4 regions of the Streptomyces sp. NBC_01017 genome follow, and region 4 is predicted to be linked to each of the others. Evidence: riboswitches for the same ligand, from Rfam matches in the RefSeq annotation. Region 4 holds a riboswitch; each other region holds the start of a gene.
What was found. A riboswitch is a leader RNA that binds a small molecule or an ion and turns the genes downstream of it on or off. The one in region 4 is predicted to bind cyclic di-AMP.
Positions count from the first base shown of each region.

Region 1: linked by a shared signal. The riboswitch ahead of OG331_RS42505 (C40 family peptidase) and the one ahead of OG331_RS41455 (C40 family peptidase) in region 4 are both predicted to bind cyclic di-AMP.
Region 2: linked by a shared signal. The riboswitch ahead of OG331_RS29290 (transglycosylase family protein) and the one ahead of OG331_RS41455 (C40 family peptidase) in region 4 are both predicted to bind cyclic di-AMP.
Region 3: linked by a shared signal. The riboswitch ahead of OG331_RS26690 (M23 family metallopeptidase) and the one ahead of OG331_RS41455 (C40 family peptidase) in region 4 are both predicted to bind cyclic di-AMP.

Region 1 is NZ_CP108683.1:9,272,606-9,276,572, forward strand. It holds gene tgmB (ATP-grasp ribosomal peptide maturase) at 1-737, shown strand, start outside; gene OG331_RS42505 (C40 family peptidase) at 841-2,307, opposite strand; cyclic di-AMP (ydaO/yuaA leader) riboswitch at 2,364-2,541, opposite strand; gene OG331_RS42510 (NAD-dependent epimerase/dehydratase family protein) at 2,684-3,742, opposite strand; gene OG331_RS42515 (dihydrodipicolinate synthase family protein) at 3,813-3,967, opposite strand, start outside.
Region 2 is NZ_CP108683.1:6,371,707-6,375,673, reverse strand. It holds gene eno (phosphopyruvate hydratase) at 1-1,107, opposite strand, end outside; gene OG331_RS29290 (transglycosylase family protein) at 1,423-2,106, opposite strand; cyclic di-AMP (ydaO/yuaA leader) riboswitch at 2,111-2,310, opposite strand; gene OG331_RS29285 (transglycosylase family protein) at 2,517-3,569, opposite strand; gene OG331_RS29280 (cytochrome P450) at 3,736-3,967, opposite strand, start outside.
Region 3 is NZ_CP108683.1:5,809,569-5,813,535, reverse strand. It holds gene OG331_RS26695 (PrsW family intramembrane metalloprotease) at 1-1,016, shown strand, start outside; gene OG331_RS26690 (M23 family metallopeptidase) at 1,182-2,207, opposite strand; cyclic di-AMP (ydaO/yuaA leader) riboswitch at 2,219-2,376, opposite strand; gene OG331_RS26685 (PP2C family protein-serine/threonine phosphatase) at 2,606-3,691, opposite strand; tRNA gene OG331_RS26680 (tRNA-Met) at 3,812-3,885, opposite strand.
Region 4 is NZ_CP108683.1:9,021,251-9,025,217, forward strand. It holds gene OG331_RS41440 (ATP-binding protein) at 1-211, shown strand, start outside; gene OG331_RS41445 (LysR family transcriptional regulator) at 227-1,141, opposite strand; gene OG331_RS41450 (LysE family translocator) at 1,249-1,863, shown strand; gene OG331_RS41455 (C40 family peptidase) at 1,929-2,402, opposite strand; cyclic di-AMP (ydaO/yuaA leader) riboswitch at 2,406-2,616, opposite strand; gene OG331_RS41460 (hypothetical protein) at 2,959-3,267, opposite strand; gene OG331_RS41465 (ATP-dependent Clp protease proteolytic subunit) at 3,275-3,910, opposite strand.

The DNA of each region.
Region 1 (3,967 bases), 250 kb from region 4:
GGCCCGGCGAACCGGCCGCACACGCCGCCCACCCCTCGGAGTGGCTGACCGCCGAGACCCGGCAGGCGCTGTACGGGATGCTCCACTCCGCCGCCGCACGGTGGATGAACCATCCGCGCAACGCCGACCAGGCCCGCCTGAAAACCTGGCAGTTGAGGGTCGCCCACCTCAGCGGCTTCGCCGTACCGCCGACGGTCTTCACCACCTCCCCCCGGCTGGCACGGGAGTTCGCCGAGGAGTACCGGGACGTGGTGGTGAAGTCCGCCTCGGGGCCACCGCCCGGCGCCCCCGCGCTGACCCTCCCCACCACCCTCGTCGGCCCCGACGCGGACTTCTCCGCCGTCGCGGCCGGCCCCGCGCTGCTCCAGCGGTACGTCTCCAAGCGGGCCGACATCCGGCTGACCGCCGTCGGCAGCCGGATGTTCGCCGCCCGGAAGACCGCGGAACCCGGCCAGGTCGACGGACGCTACGGCGACACCGGGCACCCCTGGGAGCCGGTCCCGGTTCCCGACCGCATCGGCAAGGCGGTGCACGCGTACGTCACCCTCGCCGGACTGGCGTACGCGGCCTTCGACTTCGCCGAGGACGAGGACGGCATCTGGTGGTTCCTGGAGTGCAACCAGAGCGGCCAGTTCGGCTTCGTCGAGCTGGAGACCGGGCAGCCGATCGCGGAGGCGGTCGCCCTGTGGCTGGCCCAGCGCAGGCCGGACCGCCGGGCGTCCGAAGGGCGGGGGTGAGGCGGGCGCCGCGAACCCCGCCTACGCCACCGTCCTCAGCGCCTGGCGGATCCGGTCGCCCTACCCGATGTCCAGGTGCTGGTGGACACGGGCCAACGGCGGCTCAGGCGGGTCGGATCACGCTGTGGATCGCCGACTCCCCGGCGTAGTAGATCGACTCCTCGCGTATGGAGGCTCCCGGGCCGGGGGCGTGGATCATCGTGCCGGTTCCGGAGCAGATGCCCACGTGGCCGACGTGGAACAGGACCAGGTCGCCGGGCTCGGCGTAGGTGATGGCGATGCCTCGGCCGGCGGTCGCCTGCTCCGGTGCGGTGCGGGGGAGAGCGATGCCGGCGGCCTTCCAGGCGGCCTGGGTGAGGCCGGGCCCGTCGTAGGCCTCCGGGCCCGTCGTGCCCCAGACGCAGGGCTTGCCGATCTGGGCGCGGGCGAAGTCCAGGGCGCGCAGGGCCCGGGTGTCCTGCGGGCCCGTTGATGTGAGGGCGGCGCTCGGGTCGAGGAGCGGGTTCGTGTCGAGGGCCGGGCCGGCAGCGGTGGTTGCCGGACCTGGGATTGCGGTCTGGGCCGTGGCGATGGCCGGGCTCGCGGTGACTGCCGGGAGTGGGTCGGTGAGCGGGTCCGGTGTGGTGACCGCCGGGAGTGGGTCGGTCAGCGGGTCCGGCGTGGTGGGCCAGGGCGTCGGCGCGGCCCAGGCCGTCGTGCCGGCTGGGACCGTGGTGAGGTCGGCGGGACCCTGTGCCTGCAGTGCCTGCCACTGTTCATCGGCCGAGGGCTGTACCTGGGTCCGCGTAGCACCCCAGGTGTCGGTGACCGGTGCCGCCTCGATCGCCGCGAGCGGGGCGCTCTGCCGCGCGCTGTACGCGGACAGCAACGCGCGTGCCCGGTCGAGCTTGCGCTGGTTCTGCTCCTTGGTCGTGCGCAGCGCGGACCGCTGCTGCGGCTCGGCCGCGGGTTCGGCGGCCGGGGCGGGCAGGGCGAGGGCGTTTCCGGCCGTCGCCTTCTGCGGTGCCTCCGGAGTCGCCGGCAGCGCGGCGACGGGCCCGGCGGTCAGCTCCGCCACGGCAGCCGTCCGGGTGCCCGCACCGGACGTCAACTCGGCGACCGGCGCGGCCGGCAGCTCCAGGGCGGCACGGCCGGACGACTCCCGTGCCTGACCGGGGCCGTTCGCCGGGCGCGCGGGCCGCGTCCCGGCGGGGCGGTCGGGCATCCGGTCGCTCGGCAGCACTGCCGGAACGGTCGGACCCACCTTCGCGCGGGCGGCGTCGAACCACTGCCGCGTGATGGTGTCGAGCGCGGGGTCGCTGTGCCTGCTCTCGTCGTCACGGGGCGCGGCGGCGGGCCGGCGCGCGGCGTCCGTGGGCCGGTCGGCACGCGCTCGCGGCCCCGTCGTCGCCGCGCGGGTGGCGTTGAAGGTCCCCGTGTCGGACTCGGCCTGGTCGTAGAGGGAGCTGACCCGCCGGCTGACCTCCTCGCGGCTCGGTCCCTCGTCCGCGGCCGAAGGGGCTGCGTTGGCCGTCTGGGCGAGCAGGGCCACAGAGGTGAGGGCTGCCGACGCGAGTGCGGAATTGCGCATGCCAGGGAGGCTCAGAGCCCCCGGACGCGCGGTGCGTTCCGGCGCCATGGGTGACGTACTCCTTCCGTACTCCGCCTACCGAGTTAGCTGACGGGTTCGGGCGGTCGTCTCCGGAAGGTGTGCCCTACGGCCCTTGCCCCGAAGGGCGGTTGGGCCGATTCACCCCAAGTTCGGTTGGGTCCCCGGCTCCAGTGGACCCTTGCGGGCGCGCACCGGACTCGGCGGAGGCCGCGCGTCCCGGCGGGGTTCGCCGGAGGTCGTCGTGCGGTCCGATGCGTAACCTAACCAACTTGTGAGCCCCGCGTGAAGATTGACATGTGAAATGTCCGATACGTTTTTGTGACCTTCGACGCTCTGAGTGAGAAAGAGCCCGGATTCACTTCGCGGTGCGCTGACTTCGCCACGCTTCGTAATGATCGAGGACCGTCTCCTCGATCGGACGGTAGGTGATGCCCAGTTCGTTCACGCTGCGGCTGTTGTCCACCCGGAACCGGATGCCGAGGTGCTTGCGGATGTAGTCCTGGCTCAGCCCGAACGCCGGACCCAGGACGCGAACCGGCCAGTGCGGAAGCGCGGTGCGCGGGAGGCGCAGGTCACGGGGATGGCGGGCCCGGATCATGCGGGACATCTCGTGGGAGGACGTCATGGTCGGGGCGGCGAGGATGTAACGGCCCTGCGCGTCCGGGTTCTCGGCCGCCGCGATGTGCGCGTCGGCCACCTCGCGCACGTCCACCGTGGTGAAGCTGAAGTCGGGTGCGCCGTAGAAGAAGTAGCCCTTGAACAACTCCTCCAGCAGGAAGAGGCTGCCCGACTCGGAGGCCGGGGTGAGGGAGGGGCCCAGGACCAGGCCGGGGTTGACCGACACCATCCGCCAGCGGCCCTGGGCGGCCTCCGCGTCCCAAGCCGCGCGTTCCGCGACCGTCTTCGCGTAGTGGTACGGGTTGTTCTCCACCGTGCTGGTGGTGTTGAAGCAGCGCTCCGACAGCACCGCGTCGTCCATGGCCAGTACGTCGGCGTAGTCGCCGAAGACCGCACCCACGGTCGAGGTGAGGACCAACTTCTCCACCGTGGGTGTCCGCTCGATGGCCGCCAGCACATTGCGGGTGCCGAGCAGAGCCGGGTCGACGACGTCCCTGCGGCCGTCCTTGATCTTCTCCGGCATGAGGAACGGCGACGCCACATGGAACACCACCCGGCAGCCGGTCATCGCCTCGTCGAAGGAGCCCTCGGCCAACAAGTCCGCCTCGAACAGCTGGAGGCGGCCCGGATGTGCCTCCTGCATCTCCCGCAGGGGTCGCACCTTCGCCGAGGCGGCCGTACTGCGTACCGTGGCGTGGACCCGGTAGCCGCGCTCCAGCAGCCGTTCGACCAGATGGCTGCCGACGAACCCGCTGCCTCCGGTGACCAACACGGCCGTCGACCCGTCTGCGCCCACCGTCACTCCTTCTCCCGCGCGGAAGCCGGTCGATCACGGTAGCGGCGTTCGCGCGAGAGTGGGCACTGCTTCACCAACGGGGCAGCCGACCTTCGTACTCCGGCCGGATCCGCCGCATGTAGCCGGTGTCGTCGCGGGAGCGCATCCCGCAGTCCACGTACAGCCCGTGCCGCCGGTCCAGGGCGTCGTGGTCGAGTGCGACGCCGAGACCCGGGCCGGTGGGCA
Region 2 (3,967 bases), 2.6 Mb from region 4:
CTCGGTCTCGCCGGAGCGGTGGGACATCATGCACTTGAAGCCGCTGCGCTGGGCCAGCTCGACGGCGTCCAGGGTCTCGGTGAGCGAGCCGATCTGGTTCACCTTCACCAGCAGGGCGTTGGCGGCGCCCTCGTCGATGCCGCGGGCCAGACGCTCGGGGTTGGTGACGAACAGGTCGTCGCCGACGAGCTGGACCTTGTCACCGAGCTTGTCGGTGATGGTCTTCCAGCCGTCCCAGTCGTCCTCGAACAGCGGGTCCTCGATGGAGACGAGCGGGTACGCGTCGACGAGCTCCGCGTAGTACTCGGTCATCTCGGCGGCCGAGCGCTCCTTGCCCTCGAAGGTGTAGACGCCGTCCTTGTAGAACTCGGACGCGGCGACGTCGAGCGCGAGGGCGATCTGCTCGCCGGGGGTGTAGCCGGCCTCCTTGACCGCCTCAAGGATGAGGTCGAGGGCCTCGCGGTTGGAGCCGAGGTTCGGGGCGAAGCCGCCCTCGTCGCCGAGGCCGGTGGCCAGACCCTTGCTCTTCAGGACCTTCTTCAGCGTGTGGTAGACCTCGGCGCCCCAGCGCAGGGCCTCGGAGAAGGACTCCGCGCCGATCGGGGCGATCATGAACTCCTGGATGTCCACGTTGGAGTCGGCGTGCGAGCCACCGTTCAGGATGTTCATCATCGGCACCGGCAGCAGGTGCGCGTTCGGGCCGCCCAGGTAGCGGAACAGCGGGAGGTCGCTGGCCTCGGAGGCGGCGTGGGCGACGGCGAGGGAGACGCCGAGGATGGCGTTGGCGCCGAGGGAGCCCTTGTTGTCGGTGGCGTCCAGGTCGAACATCGCCTGGTCGATCAGGCGCTGCTCGGTGGCGTCGTAGCCGACCAGCTCCGGGCCGATCTGCTCGATGACGGCGAGGACAGCCTTCTCCACGCCCTTGCCGAGGTAACGGTTCGAGTCGCCGTCGCGGAGCTCGATGGCCTCGAAGGCGCCCGTCGAAGCGCCGGACGGAACAGCAGCACGACCCGTGCTGCCGTCGTCGAGGCCGACCTCGACCTCGACCGTGGGATTGCCTCGGGAGTCCAGGATTTCCCGGGCTACGACGACGTCGATGGACGGCACGAGCATCTCCTTCTTGGGATGTGAAGCACTGTGTCGCTGGTGGTGCGGGGCTGTGAGCCTTGCGACTAGAGCCTAACCGCCCCGGGGACATCGGCAGCCGACCGACCGTCCCGTGGACAGGACCGAACCGTACCCATTGTTCCCTACCGGAACAAAGGGTGGGTGACTTACAGGGAAAGAAAAAGCCCCGCCCCGGTGCGTACGGGGGAACACGCACCGGAGCGGGGAGCCCGTGGGGACGGGGGTGGCCCTCACGAGGTCTTCATGATGAGTTCCACGGATGTGAGGGCACTGCGGTTCAGCTACTGCCGCGTATTACTTCAGGTGCAGCTGCTGACCCGGGTAGATCAGGTCGGCGTCCTCGACGATGTCCTTGTTCAGCTGGAACAGCTTCTCCCAGCCGCCCTTGACCTTCTTCTTCTCGGCGATCGAGCTGAGGGTGTCACCCTTGGCGACCTTGTACTCGCCGTCGCCCTTCTTGACCTTCTTGCCGGTCGGGGTGGTGACGGTCTTGGTCGACTTCTTCTCGGCCGCCGGACGCTCGGCGGAGCGGGAGGCCGGCTGCTCCTCGGCGGCGCGAGGGGCGGCCTCGGTGCTCTGCGAGGACCCGGAGCCGTTGTACGCGGCGCTCGACAGGCCGGTGCCGCAGTTCGGCCAGGCACCCTTGCCCTGGCCCGCGAGAACCTTCTCGGCGATCTCGATCTGCTGGGCCTTGCTGGCCTGGTCGGCGGTGGAGGCGTACGCCGTGCCGCCGTACGCGGCCCAGGTGGAGGCGGAGAACTGCAGGCCGCCGTAGTAGCCGTTGCCGGTGTTGATGGACCAGTTGCCGCCGGCCTCGCACTGGGCGACGGCGTCCCACTCGGAGGCGGTGGCGGCGGAGGCGCTGCCGGCCGCCATCAGCGGGGCGGCGACGGCGGCGGCGCCGGTGACGCCGACGACGGCTATGGCGCGGGCGGCCTTGGACGGACGACGGTGCTTGCCCTTGCTGGAAAACAGCATGGTTGGATCCCCTCACCGACGCCTGCGAGGTGAGCTGTCGGGTTCGGGCCGGTTGAGTTGCCCGGCCGCGCTCGTCCGCCTTTCGGCTCGCGTAGCGCGGCTTCACCCCAAGCCGACTCCGGCCGTGCGGCCCCGAAGGGCCTCAACTGCCGGACCCGGCGCTTACCTTGGGTCCCCCGCTCCTGCCTACGGCGCTTGACGCGACGACTGTTCCCGTGCGGCCGCTGGCAGGATTCGGCGTTGCGGCAGCCGGGGCTCGCGGTGACGAGCGATCACGACCGTAGACACCCGATTCCCGGAATTACAAAGACGATCAGGGCTTCTGAGATCTATCTCTCACTGCATCCAAAACGGACATTCAGGTGCGAAAGGTGGCGCGAACTCCCGCTGCTTTTCGCCCCGTTCGGCCCTTATTCGACGGGGACGTCCAGGGTCTGACCGGGGACGATGTCGTTCGCGTTGCCGCCGATGGCGCCCTTGTTCGCGTCGTACAGCGCCCGCCACCCGCCGTCGAGGTCAAGGGAGTCGGCGATGGAGGCCAGAGTGTCGCCGGCGCGGACCTTGTACGAGGCGTGGCGACCGGAGGACTCGGGGGCCGGGTCCACCGTCTCGCTCTCGTCGGCGCTGGGCCCGCGGTGCCGACCGGAGCCGGCCTCCTCGCCGGTGAGCGCGCCGGTGTCGACGAGGCTCCAGGCGCCCACATCTTGCACCCAGTTGTCCTGATTGTCCCCGTCCGAGGTCTCCACGGGGGAGCTGTCGGGCGACTTCGAGGCCTTGGCGTCGGGTGACGCATCGGGCTTCGCGGAGCTGTCCGCCTTGGACGACGAAGAGGGCGAAGACGAAGAAGGGGAAGAAGAGGGGGAAGAGGGGGAAGAGGATGAATCCCGGGGCGATTCGGACGAAGCGCCGGGGGATTCACTCGACGAGCTCGACGAGTCGTCGGTCGGGGCCGACGAGTTCGAGGAACCCGAGGAATCGGACGAATTAGACGAACCCGACGAGCCGGACGAATCAAGCAAGCCGGATGACCCGGACACTGTGGAGGGCGAGTCATCGTCCACTCCGGTGTCGAGGTCGACCAAGCCGTTCTTCGGGGTGAGCCCGTTGAGCACCGCACACGTGCCCCAGGGCTTGGTTCCCTGGTCGGCGAGGATCTCCTGCGCCACGGCGATCTGCTGGGAACGGCTCGCCAGGTCGGGGCGCGGGGCGTAGTCGAGGCCGCCGTACTGCTCCCAGTCGTCCTGGGTCAGCTGCAGTCCGCCGTAGCGCCCGTTGCCCTCGTCCGTGCTCCAGGAGCCACCGCTCTCACACTCGGCCACCTTGTCCCACACGGTGCCGTCGGCGGCGCTCGCGCTCGCGGCGCCGAGCAGCGGGATGGCGATGGCGGACCCGGTCACTCCGGCCGCGACGAGGAGAGCCGGCGCCTGACGGGGGCGACGGTGACGACCGTTCCCGGAGAGCATGCGGGGACCTTTCACGAGACAGCATTGACCGCGGCGCGTGAAACCTGGCGCCGTCGTTGATCCGTGAACGTATAGGCATTCGATCACTTGTCACAAGTTAATGCCGCGTAGATCACGTGAAGATCACAGAATTGAGCGCGTGTCACGTTTGACGAGGTGGACGCACTCACTCAACTGGTGTGAAATCCACCGGAAGTGTGCGCAGCCCTCGCATGATGAGACCTCCGCGCCACCTCAACTCCCCCGGGTCCACGGCGAGTCGGAGATCCGGGAGTCGGGTGAGGAGCGTGGCGAGGGCGGTCTGACCCTCCAGACGGGCCAGCGGGGCGCCGAGGCAGTAGTGGATGCCGTGGCCGTAGCCGAGGTGCTGGTTGTCCCGGCGGCCGAGGTCGAGGACA
Region 3 (3,967 bases), 3.2 Mb from region 4:
TCGTCGCCAACAGCTTCGCGACCCGATGGATAGCGACCGCGACGGCCGATCCGTCGCACGCGGACACCCTCGGCGCGACCGTCATAGCGCCCGTGGTGGAGGAGATCGCGAAGGCCGCGGCCGTCCTGCTGGTCTTCCTCTTCCGCCGGCGGGACTTCACCGGCATCGTCGACGGCGTGGTGATAGCCGGCGTCACCGCCACCGGTTTCGCCTTCACCGAGAACATCCTCTACCTCGGCACGGCCTTCGGTACCGACCAGCTCTCCGGCGACCGCGGCATCGCCTCCGTCACCGCGGCGACCTTCTTCGTCCGCGTGATCATGTCGCCCTTCGCGCACCCGCTCTTCACCGTCCTGACCGGCATCGGCTTCGGCATCGCCGCACTCTCCGGCGAGCGGCAGCACGTGCGGCGGGTCCTCCTCCCCCTCTCCGGGCTGCTGCTCGCCATGGGCATGCACGCCCTGTGGAACGGCTCGTCGTCCTTCGGCGAGTTCGGGTTCTTCGCGGTGTACGCGGCCTTCATGGTGCCCATCTTCGGGCTGCTCACCTGGCTGGTGATCTGGACCCGGCAGCGCGAGCTGAGGACCGTGCGCGAGGAGCTGCCCGCCTATGTCGTCACCGGGTGGCTGTCGCCGAGCGAGCCGTACGCACTGGGCTCGATGCGGGACCGGCGGGTGGCCCGGCAGTACGCGCGCCGCCACGGCGGTCGGACGGCGGCGCGAGCCGTGGCGCAGTACGAGGCCTACGCCACCTCGTTGGCGTTCCTACGGCACCGGGGGCGCCGCGGGCGGGCCGGCGCCGACTTCGTCGTACGGGAACGGGAATTGCTGCACGAGCTGTGGCGACGCCGGGAGGTCGCACGGCCGGCGCTGGAGCACGCGGTGGCCGCGGCGCGGGTCTGGCCGCCGGCTCATGGGTACGGGGCGCCGCCCGGTCACTGGCAGCCCTACGGGAGCGGGTACGCGGGATACGGGGCGGCGGCGCCCTACCCGGCGTACAACCCCTATCGGACGTGACCGTCCCGGAAACAGGCGAACCCCCGGCCAAACAGGCGAACCCCGGCGCTGCAGATACCGGCAGCCCTGACGTCGGGGGGACGCCGTCAGGACTGCCGGGGATCAGAGCAGGAAGCCGGGGTTCAGAAGCGGCCGAGCCTCAACAGGCGCACGGGCCGTCAGACCTCAGGGCGTGAGGCCCTTGCCGCGCAGCCACGCCAGCGGGTCGATACCGCTGGAGCTGCCGCCGGGGTGCACCTCGAGGTGCAGGTGGGCACCGGTCACGTTGCCCGTGGCGCCCACGCGGCCGATGACGTCACCGGTGTTGACCTTCTGGCCGACGCTCACGCTGATCGAGGACTGGTGCGCGAACCAGACCTCGGTGCCGTCGTCGAGGGTGAGCTCGGTCTTGTAGCCGTACGAGCCGTCCCAGCCGGCGAACGTGATCGTGCCGCTGTGCACGGCCTTGATCAGCGTCCCGGTGGGCGCGGCGAAGTCGAGGCCCGTGTGGTAGCCGGAGGACCAGTAGGCGCCGGCCTGCCCGAAGGTCGAGGTGAGGGTGTACGAGGAGGTCGGCAGCGTGTACTGCTTGGCCAGCTCGGCGAGGCGCTCGGCCTCGGCCTTCTTGCGGGCCTCCTCCTCGGCTTCGGCCTTCGCGGCGGCGGCCTTGGCCTTGGCTTCCTTCTCCGCCTTGGCGGCCGCGTCGGCGGCCTCCTTCTCGGCGGCGGCGACCGCGGCTGCGGCGGCCTTGCTGTCGAACTGGTCCTGCTGGAACTCGGCCTGCGCGATGATCCGGCTCCGCAGCGCCTCACCGGCGTCGGAACCGCCCTGCGCGGTGTCCTCGGAGGTCTCGCCCATGGTGCTGAGCGCGGTGGCCGCGTCCTCGGCGGGTTCGGACGAGTCGTCCGAGATCAGGGGCAGGTCCGGCATGGTGATGGCGACCGGCGGCTTGCCGCTGTTCGCGCTGGCCATGCCGCCCGCGCCGACGGCGGCTATGACACCGACGCCGAGAACCGTGGAGCTGCGGGCGAGTCCCCCGCCGCGCTGCTTGGAGACGCGATGCCTGCCGCGTACGGGACGAAGGGACTCCGCGGTGGGGTTCCACTCCTCGAAGGGGGCCTCGTCGGTGCGGTTGCGGTCGTAGCCGAAAGTGTCGGTATTGCGCTGACTCGGCACGAACGGGGCTTGCGGGGCAGGCCGGTTGGACGCCACGTGGGCGTACTCCTTTCCTTCCTTCTCGCCTACCGGGTTAGCTGACGGGTTCGGAGCAGGAAGGTCTCCTACGCGCGTATACCGCCCGTGAGTTCACGGTGGTATTTGCGCGATTCACCCCAAGGTGGTGGTTCCCCGGTTCCCTTTCGAGATTCGGCGCGTGCGCACGGAGCCGCCTCTTGTGACGGCTGGGACGACCGCGCTGCGTTATCGAACGTTAATAGACCCGGGGTGCGGATTCCAAGCTGTTCCACTTGATCATTAACGATTTTCGCCTGGACTTACGGGTCATGAGCGGCCTAAATCGGGCGAGTTGGCCAGACCTCAGGTGCCACACGGGTGTTGACGGTATGTCAGTTGTTATGCGGAGGGGGGTCGCCCGGTCACGGCCGGTGACATCACGGCCGTCGTACGGCGATGAGGGCCATGTCATCCGCCATCCCGCCCCCGGAGTGCCGCCGCACCTCCGTCGCGAGGACGCCGAGCAGTGCGGCCGGCTCGCGGCGGGCGTTGGCGCGCCCCGCGAGGCCCGCCTCGGGGTCGTAGAAGCGGCCGGTGTCGTCCCGTGCCTCGGACAGTCCGTCGGTGTAGAGGAGCAGCGTGGCCCCGCTCGGGCAGTCGGCCTCCTGGGCCCGGTCGGGCCAGACGCCCAGCTCCCGCATGCCGAGCGGGAGTGCGGGCTCGGCGGCGGGCAGCGCGCGCACGGTGCCGTCGGCGTACAGCAACAGGGGCGAGGGATGCCCGCGGTTGACGAGGCGCACGATCCCGCTGCCATGCGACAGCTCGGCGAGTACGACGGTGGTGAACCCCTCGGCGGACTCGGCCCACTCGCGCCGGTCGTGCTCGCGGGCCAGCGCCCGCTCCAGGCGCAGTGCCACCGCCTCCAGCGTGGTCTCCTGCTCGGCGGCCTCCCGGAAGGCCCCGATGACCACGGCGACCGCACCCACCGCCCCGATGCCCTTGCCGCGCACGTCCCCCACGACGACCCGCAGGCCGTGCGGGCTGTCCTGCACGGCGTACAGGTCGCCGCCGATGGACGCGCCCTCCTGCGCCGCCTCGTACCGTGCCGCGATCTGGAAGCCGCCGATCCGCTCGGCGGGCTGGGGCAGTACGGCGCGCTGGGCGGCCTCGGCGATCTCGCGGGCGGAGGCGAGGCGTTCGTCGCTGCGGCGGACGAGGATGTTGATGAGGACGGCGAGGACGGAGACGGTGACCACGGTGACCAGCTCCGTGATCACCTCGGCCCGGCTGACGTCGCCGCGCGGGACGCGCAGCACGAGCAGTGCGGCGACGGCCACGACGCCCGTGAGGACCGTGCCGCGCTGCGAGTAGAGCGGGGCGGCGACCAGGGGTGCCGCGGTGAAGAAAGGGGCGCCGGTGAAATCCGTCGGCGTGACGTGGTCGTACACGCCTCCGGCCGCGATCAGCAGTGCGGGGAGCAGCCGGACGAACCGGCGTGTGTACGAGATCCGCCGTTGCTCCACCTCACCAGGGTTCCCGATGCGGGAGCGCGGGGCGAGTGGTGAGAGCCGACCGGACGAGCGGCGCGTCGAGGGAAAAACACTCAGGGCCGGAACTGATCAGTTCCGGCCCTGAGTCATCAGTAGCGGGGACAGGATTTGAACCTGCGACCTCTGGGTTATGAGCCCAGCGAGCTACCGAGCTGCTCCACCCCGCGGCGATGACTCAATAGTACGCCATCCGCAGGACAAGATGCACACGCGTTTCCCCTGCCCCGCCCAGACCGGTGTTTTCCGCAC
Region 4 (3,967 bases):
CGACAGCCACCCCCGCTTCCCCAAGCGACTGCCCGCCGCCGTCCAGCAGGACAACGGCCGTGGCCTGGTCATCATCCGCTGGCTGACCGCGGAATGCGGCGGCAAGCTGAGAGTGCGCCCGACCCGCGAAGGCGGCAAGACCATCTCCATCGAACTGCCGTGGACGGTGCCCGCGGAACCCGTGCCGATCGCAGGACCCCAGGAACCGTAGCCGCAGGCCCACCCCTCAGGTCTGCCGCGACCGGCCGAACGAGCCGCGCAGCAGAGCCCGGAAGGCATCCGCAGCCGGAGCCGCCTCCTCGCTCCGGAAGGCGACCGAGATCGTACGGCGCAGCTCAGCGCCCTCCAGCGCGCGCACCCCGACCGGCGTGACCGACGTACGCGCCACCATCTCCGGTACGACCGCGACCCCGAGCCCCGCACTGGCCAGCGCGCACACCAGGAGATACCCCGGCGTCGGCACCAGCACCGAGGGCAGGGCCCCCGCCCGGGCCAGCACCGCCTCCACACCCCGCCGGGCCGGAGCGTCCGGCGCCATGCTGATCAGCGGCTGCCCGGCGAGCTCGGCCAGCGGCAGCCGTGCGGTCCCGCTGGTGAGGGCGTGGCCCGGAGCGGACACCAGGACCAGCTCCTCGACGAGGATCGGCTCGACGCGGACCGAGGACGTCAGCGGGATCGGGTCGCCCGGCTCATACGCGTGCGTCAGCGCCAGATCCACCTCCCCGGCCGCCACGGCGGCGACACCCGCCGACGGTTCGTAGTCGGCGACCGTCAGCTCCACGTCCGGATGGGCCCGCCGGAAGGCGCTGAGGGCCGGCGGCAGCAGATGGATGCCCGCGGTCTGGAAGGTGCCGAGCCGGAGCGTGCCGCCCGACAGGCCGGTCAGCCGGGCCAGCTCGTGCCGTGCCCGCTCCAGCTCGTCGAGCACCCGCCGCGCCCGCGCCACCAGCAGCTCGCCCGCACCTGTCAGCCGCGCTCCGCGGTGATGCCGTACCAGAAGTGCGGTGCCCGCCTCGCGCTCCAGCTTGGCTAGCTGCTGGGAGAGCGCGGGCGTGGTGTAGCCGAGCCGCTCGGCCGCCCGGGTGATCGAACCCGCCTCGGCGACCGCCACCAGGGCGGCGAGCCTGGTCGCGTCGTACATGCCGGGCCCCTCGTCCGTCCAAGCCTGTCTGCCTAAAGCAATGCTTTAGGCTAGCCCAGGATATTCGACATACCTGCTGAAGGCTTCCGCCCGGCACGCTGAGTGCCATGGACGCTCAGCTCATCGCCTTCACCGGGGTTTCCGCCGGCCTCGTCGCCATGCCCGGCGCCGACTTCACCGTCGTCGTGCGCAACGCCCTCGTCTCCCGCCGGGCCGGCATCGCCTGCGCGCTCGGGATCGGGGCCGGGATGCTGGTGCATGTGACGCTGGCGGTGCTGGGGGTCGCCGCGGTCCTGGCCGCCGTACCGGCGCTGTTCCGTGCGCTCCAAGTGGTCGGCGGGGTCTATGTGTTGTATCTGGGCGTCCAGACCCTGCGGCGGCGGCGCGGTGAAGTGGCGGACACGGGCGAGGACTCCACCGGGCGACCGCTGCGGCAGGGCTTCGTCACCAACGCCCTCAACCCGAAGGCGTCCCTGACCTTCCTCAGCGTGGTGCCCCAGTTCGTGCCCGCGGGCGCTCCCGCGCTGCCCCGGACGCTGCTGCTCGCACTGATCGTGCTCGCGATCGCGCTGGTGTGGTTCCAGGCGGTCGCGCTGCTGGTGGACCGGCTCGGGCGGTGGCTGCGCCGGCCGCGCGCCGCCCGGGCGGTCACGACCGTCACCGGCGTCGCGCTGACGGCCTTCGGCGTCGGGCTCCTTGCCGGGCCGCTGATGGCCGTCTGACGGCCTTTCTCGTGCCCCGTGGGCGATGACGGCGTGTCAGGCCGCCGCCATCGCCCCGGGGTGGGTCACTTGACCCGGCCGTACCAGACGCTCCTGGTCCAGATCTTCTGCAGCTTTACCACGTCCCCGCTCTTGGGGGAGTGCCAGATCCTTCCCTTCCCGGCGTAGATGCCGACGTGGTAGACGTACGACCCCGAGTGGAAGAACACCAGGTCTCCGGCCTTGCGGCTGTTGGCGGAGATGTGGCGGGTCTTGTTGTACTGCTGGGCCGCCGTGCGGGGCAGCTTCTTGCCCGCCTTCTTGAACGAGTACAGCGTCAGCCCGGAGCAGTCGAACCGGTTCGGCCCCGTGGCGCCCCACCTGTACGGGGAGCCCTTCTTGGAGGCCGCGATCTGAAGTGCCTTCGTCGCCGGTGTGGCTGCCTCCGCTTCGGACGTGAAGCCGGGCGCCACTATCGAGCCGCCCACTGCGGCGATGGTGAGAGCCGAGGCCGTACCGGCCCGGGCCATGAGCGACGGGACACGATTGAGCGCAGTCATGCGCAACCCTTCGTCAGCCGCCTGTGAAGGATGACCTGTCGGATTCGGGCTGGCGAAGTTGCCCGGCCGCATTGCTGCGGCTTCACCCCAAGGGCTGCTCGGATCGAACGAACGTCCGCTCCGGCGACCCGTCTTGCTCGGGTCCTCCACTCCTGCCGATCCACTCCTGTCGACCGGTCATCCGGGCGGCGGCAGGACTCGGCGTCCGCCCGGACCGCCCCGCCGCTGCGGCGGGGGCTTGTCGTCAGACAGGGATCTTGGTGCACGGATGAGCGAAATACCCAGCGGAACCGGTGATTTGTGGTGTTAGTCACCACTCACCCGTTCGGGTGGGTACCCGTGTGTTCGAGAGGGTGTCCAGAGGGCGAAGGCGTCCCGGACCAGCGATGGAGCGCCTTGTTCCGCCGTGGACTCATGCCCGTTGCGCAACCCTGACGGGCCCGCAAAAGGAGCCACGGCTACGCCGAAAGGGGGTACGCCGTTTGGTCCGTTTCAGCCTTGCTCCGGACGCGTCGTCAGTGAGATCGAGACGTCCGGGGCCGGCCTGTACACGTCGTCAACTGTCGGAGCGCGGCGGCAGCGTGACGCGAGCCGTGCGGCGCTCCCCGTCCAGCACGCGCAGCGCACGCGCGAGCGTGGGAGCGTGCAGCTCCGTCTCGCCCCGCTGGTGCATCAGCGCCAGCGCGTCCCGCAGCTCGGCCGCTTTGCGGACGAGCGCCTGGGCGGCACGCAGTCCGCGGTAGGTGTCGCCGTCCTGCGCCGGGTTGATCCGGCCGAGCAGGTCCACCACATCGAGATAACGGTCGATCAACTCGCCCTCCGCACGGGTCAGCGCGGGCAGGGGCGGCAACTCGGGTGGCAGCACCGGCCGATCACCGCCCCGTGGGCGGCGCGAGGGTCGCCTTGCGGCTGGGGATGATCCGGTCCACCAGTCCGTACTCCAGCGCCTCCTGGGCGTTCAGGATCTTGTCCCGCTCGATGTCCTTCGACACCTGCTCGCGGGTGCGCCCGGTGTGCCGGGCGAGCATCTCCTCCAGGCTGCCCCGAATCCGCGTCAGTTCGTCGGCCTGGATGGCCAGATCGCTGGCCTGGCCCTCGACCGGCTCGGGCAGCCCCGGCTGATGGATCACCACTCGGGCCCCGGGCAGGGCGAACCGCTTCCCCGGCGTGCCCGCGGCGAGCAGCACCGCGCCGGACGCGCCGGCCTGGCCCAGGCAGATCGTCTCCACGTCGCAGGTGACGTACTGCATCGTGTCGTAGATCGCCGACATGGAGCTGAACGAGCCGCCGGGCGAATTGATGTACAGCGAGATGTCCTGGTCGGGGTCCTTGTGCTCCAGATACATGAACTGGGCCATCACGTCGTTCGCCGAGATGTCGTCGATCTGCGTGCCGAGGAAGACGATCCGCTCCTCCAGCAGTTTCGAGTACGGATCCTGCGTCCTGAGGCCTGAACTCGTGCGCTCGGTGAACTCGGGCAGTACATAGCGGGCTGACGGTCGGGTCATGGCTCACGCTCCCTTGCCGGGTGCCTGTAAAAAATGTACAGGACGTACATGACGTAA